One region of the Microcella sp. genome, then DNA from elsewhere that is predicted to be linked to it. Evidence: predicted binding sites of a transcription regulator. Region 1 holds the regulator's gene; the other holds the start of a gene.
What was found. The regulator LexA, encoded in region 1, represses DNA repair genes until DNA is damaged. The targets are predictions, from matches to a motif close to TCGAACANNTGTTCGA.
Positions count from the first base shown of each region.

Region 1 (2,400 bases):
CTACTCGGTGCCGAGCGTCGCGATCGCTGGCTACACCAACGCAGGCAAGTCGAGTCTGCTGAACCGCATCACGCGTGCGGGTGTGCTCGTCGAGAACGCGTTGTTCGCGACGCTCGACCCGACAGTGCGCAAGTCGACGACGCCCGACGGCCGTCCGTACACGATCGCCGACACGGTCGGATTCGTGCGCAACCTGCCGCATCAGCTCGTCGAGGCCTTCCGGTCGACACTCGAAGAGGTTGCCGAGGCCGACGTCGTGCTGCACGTCATCGACGGAGCCCACCCCGACCCTGCCTCTCAGCTCGCGACCGTGCGCGACGTCATCGGCGAGGTCGGTGCACGCGAACTGCCCGAGCTGGTCGCCATCAACAAGAGCGACCTGCTCGACGACGACGCCCGGCTGCTTCTGCGTGGCCTCGTGCCTGATGCGGTGTTCGTCTCGGCCAAGACCGGCGAGGGCATCGACGAGCTGCAGGCGCGCATCGCTGCCCTGCTGCCGAATCCCGAGATCGAGCTGACCGTGGTCGTGCCCTACGAGCGAGGCGATCTCGTCTCGCTGCTGCACGAGCGCGGGCGCATCATCGCGACCGACTACGTGGAGTCGGGCACGCGCGTGCACGCGTTCGCGACCCCCGAGATCGCCACGCTGGTCGAGCAGTACACGGTGCAGCCGGCGGGCTAGCCGGATGCTCGCGGAGCGCTCGTCGGACTAGACCGAGCGCAGTACCGCGACGACCTTGCCCAGCACCGTCGCATGGTCACCGAGGATCGGCTCGTAGGCCGAGTTCTGCGGCAGCAGCCAGGTGTGCCCGTCGCGCTGCTTGAACACCTTGACGGTCGCCTCGTTGTCGAGCATGGCCGCGACGATCTCGCCATTCTCGGCAGTGCTCTGCTGACGCACGACGACCCAGTCGCCGTCGCAGATCGCTGCGTCGATCATCGAGTCGCCGACGACGGTGAGCATGAAGAGCTCGCCCTTGCCGACGAGCTGCCGCGGCAGCGGAACCACTTCTTCGACCATCTGGTCGGCAGTGATCGGAATACCTGCGGCGATGCGCCCCACGAGCGGCACCATCGCAGCATCGCCCACTGACGGGCCAGGAAGGGCGTCAGAGTCGACCGCGTGCGAGGGGTCGGGTTCGAGGTCGATGAGCACCTCGAGGGCGCGAGGCCGGTTGGGGTCGCGCCTCAGGTAGCCGCTCAGTTCGAGCTGCCCCAGCTGGTGCGAGACGCTCGAAAGCGAGGCGAGACCGACCGCCTCGGCGATCTCCCGCATGCTCGGCGGGTAGCCGCGTCGAGCGACAGAGGCCTGAATGACCGAGAGAATCTCGCGCTGCTTGTCGCTCAGCGTCGTACGACGGCGGGTCGACGGAGCGCTCGGCGAGGCGCCGGTGTCGAGATCACGAAGGTCGTCGTGCAGCTCGTCGGCCATGTCGGCTCCGTCCTGACAGATGCGTTCTGTCGACTGTCGGTGGTCCTCGCGAATGTCGGTGGTGTCGAGTGGAATGCTCTCGAACCCTCGAAACTCTATCCAGTCGAACGGCTCATATCAAACATCTGTTCGAGTGTGTCGCACGATTGGTCACGAAAGTGGGGCGAGGGCTTGAAACTGTGTTCGATCGAAGGTATGTTCGGAACACAGGTTCGCATCGCCTCTCCCGGCCGAGAAGCGGTGCATCCCCCGGCAGCCCCCTGCCGGGGGACCTGTACCACGCAGCACAGCACCATCGAAACACCGCAGCAGCATCGACCGAAGGGCGACACCATGAGCGCAGTCATCTACGACCACCGCTTCGCATCGACGATGCCCTCGGTCGGTCTCGTGCCTCGCACGCGTCTGCGTCTGACGCGTCGCGGCCGGGCCGTGATCGCGGTGCTCGTCTCGCTGCCGCTCGTGATCGCGCTGGTGAGCATGTCACTCAACGGCGGGGGAGCGACGGCCACCTCGACCAGCGGTGACAGCGCGGCGGTCACGACCGTGACGGTCGAAGCCGGCCAATCACTGTGGTCGCTCGCAGCGACGATCGCTCCCGACTCCTCCACGGCCGATGTCGTCGCCGACCTCATGTCGATCAACGCGCTCGAGAGCGCGTCGGTCGTGCCCGGCCAGCAGCTCGTCGTTCCTGAACGCTACGTCGACTGAGCGCCTCCTCTGACTCCCTGCGCACGCGGGACTGCCTCGTGAGAGGTGCCCGATGCCCGCGGCTACGATGAGCGGGTGACGACCCTCGACGATCTGCCGATCCGTGACGATCTGCGGGGCTTGACCCCGTACGGCGCACCCCAGAAGACGGTGCGCATCGCGCTCAACGTCAACGAGAACACGCATCCTGTTCCTGACGAGGTCATCGCGCATGTCTTGGCAGCGGTCGCACGCGAGCTGCAGTCGGTCAACCGCTA
Region 1 is NZ_JAHHDS010000002.1:69,879-72,278, reverse strand. Features, by position in the region: gene hflX (GTPase HflX) at 1-682, shown strand, start outside; gene lexA (transcriptional repressor LexA) at 710-1,432, opposite strand; gene KL788_RS00960 (LysM peptidoglycan-binding domain-containing protein) at 1,766-2,143, shown strand; gene KL788_RS00955 (histidinol-phosphate transaminase) at 2,219-2,400, shown strand, end outside.

Region 2 (2,400 bases), on a different contig from region 1:
GAGTTCTGGACCGGGCGCCGGCCGTCGCTCGACGAGGTTGCCGTCGATCTCGCGCTACCGACTGCCGGGCTCGACGCGCTCGAGGCTGTGCTGGCCGGGCTCGATGCCGGCTCGCCGGTCGAGACGCCCGTCGAGACGCTCGTCGAGACGCTCGTCGAGACGCTCGTCGTGCGCGAGGCCGATCGAGCTCTGACCGACCGGCTCGACGGGGTTCGGCTGCTCGCGAGCTCGCTCGATGACGCGACTGCGCCCGACGTCGACACCACTCGCGACGCCGAGCTCGCCCGCGACCTGAGCGAGCTGCGGCTCGTGAAAGACGACTTCGAGATCGCCGAGCTGCGCCGCGCCGTCGAGGCCACCCACCGCGGGTTCGACGACATCATCGCCGACCTGCCCGCCATCACGGCGCACCCTCGCGGCGAGCGCCTCGTCGAGGGCACGTTCAACCGGCGAGCGCGGGCCGAGGGCAACACAGTCGGCTACGACACGATCGCGGCGAGCGGCCCGCACGCGTGCATCCTGCACTGGACCCGCAACGACGGCCCCGTCGTGCCCGGCGACCTCGTGCTCATCGACGCCGGAGTCGAGCTCGACAGTTACTACACCGCCGACATCACGCGCACGCTGCCCGTGTCCGGGGTCTTCACCGACGTGCAGCGTCGGGTGTACGAAGCCGTTCGCGAGGCGGCTGACGCGGCGTTCGCGGTGGTTCGGCCGGGCATCCGTTTCAAGGAGGTTCACGCGGCCGCGATGCAGGTGATCGCGACGAAGACGGCCGAATGGGGCTTGCTGCCGGTCAGCGCTGACGAGAGTCTCGCGCCCGACGCCGGATACCACCGCCGCTACATGGTGCACGGAACCTCGCACCACCTCGGACTCGACGTGCACGACTGCGGGCAGGCGCGGCGCGAGTTCTACGCCGACGGACTCGTCGAAGCCGGCATGGTCTTCACGATCGAGCCGGGGCTGTATTTTCAGCCGGACGACCTGACCGTTCCGGCGGAGTACCGCGGCATCGGCGTGCGCATCGAAGACAACATTCTCGTGACCGCTGAGGGTGCGGAGAACCTGTCGGCGGGCATTCCGCGCACGGCTGATGAGGTCGAAGGGTGGATGCGGTCGAGCTAGCGCCCGCCCGAGGGCGCCCGGGGTTGCCGGGGTTGCCGCGGGCCTGATTCACCCGACGTGGGCCGTTTCGCCGCCTCCACGCTGCCCATCCTGCTCCACCCCGTCACCCGCCCACCTCCGCAGCGTGACCCGTCACCTGGCCACCCCGCAGCGCCGCCCGTCACCCGGCCAGGCCCTCAGCGCCGCCCCACCACCTCCCCGCCCCTCCTCCACAACCTCGGCTTCTCAGCACTTATCCCAAGATTTCCTCAGCCTCTTGATCGAACATACGTTCGATGGAATCATCGAGGTATGTCATCATCCAGCCCGCTTGAGCACCTCGCCAGTGTCGTGGCCGAGCTCGAGCGCGCGCCGATCGTCGCGAGCGATCTTCGAGTGCTCGATGACGACGACCTGCTGTCGTTGACCGACCTGGGGGCGCTCGCGCGCCGCCTTGTCGATGCCCGCACGGCCCTCATCGCCGGCGAGCTCGCCCGCCGCTCGCACCCCGAGCTCGCCCACGACGGACTCGCGCAGCGCCTCGGGCACCGCACGGTCGAAGAGCTCGTGCGCGTGACGACCGGTGAATCCCGTCGCGACGCTGTGACCGCGGTGAACGCCGGCCGACTGCTCGTCGCCTTCGAGAACGCGACCGATTCCTCTGACGAGTCGGGCGAAGCCTCGGCCGACGGCGTGGGCGTGGGCGTGGGCGTGGGCGGCACGGTGCCGCCAGCGCCCACCTACCTCGAGCCGGCGATCACGGCGGTGCGCGCGGGGGCCATGAGTGCGGCCGCTCTCGACGCCGTTCGCTCGGCGCTCGGCGAGCCGACCGATCGCATCTCGGCCGACGACCTGCTCGTCGTGTGCACGCAGCTCGTCGAGTCGTCAGCGCTGCTCGATGTCGACCGCCTGCACCGACTCGCGCGCTCCCTGCGCGAGAACCTCGACGTCGAGGTCATCGCCGACCGCGAGCGCGAGCAGCGCGAGGCGCGCTCGTTCCGCCTGTTCATGCAGCCCGACGGCATGACCCGGGCAACCTGGGTGCTCGACCCCGAGTCAGCCGCCCAGGTGCGCGAACTCGTCGACCGGGCGATCTCGCCGAATCGTCGCACCGTGCAGTTCACCGACCCCGCAGAGATCGAGAAGGCTGCACGCATCGCCAACGATGACCGCACCCCTGAGCAATACGCCTCAGATGCGCTCCTGCACCTCCTCATCGCAGGGGCCGATATCGACTCGAGCATGATGATCGGCACCGGTGGCCCGAGCGTGCGGGTGCTCGTCACCGCTCGC
Region 2 is NZ_JAHHDS010000003.1:2,260,783-2,263,182, reverse strand. Features, by position in the region: gene KL788_RS12695 (aminopeptidase P family protein) at 1-1,128, shown strand, start outside; gene KL788_RS12690 (DUF222 domain-containing protein) at 1,420-2,400, shown strand, end outside.
Region 2: KL788_RS12690 (DUF222 domain-containing protein) is a predicted target of LexA. The motif match lies at 1,389-1,404, and genes of this name have one in related genera.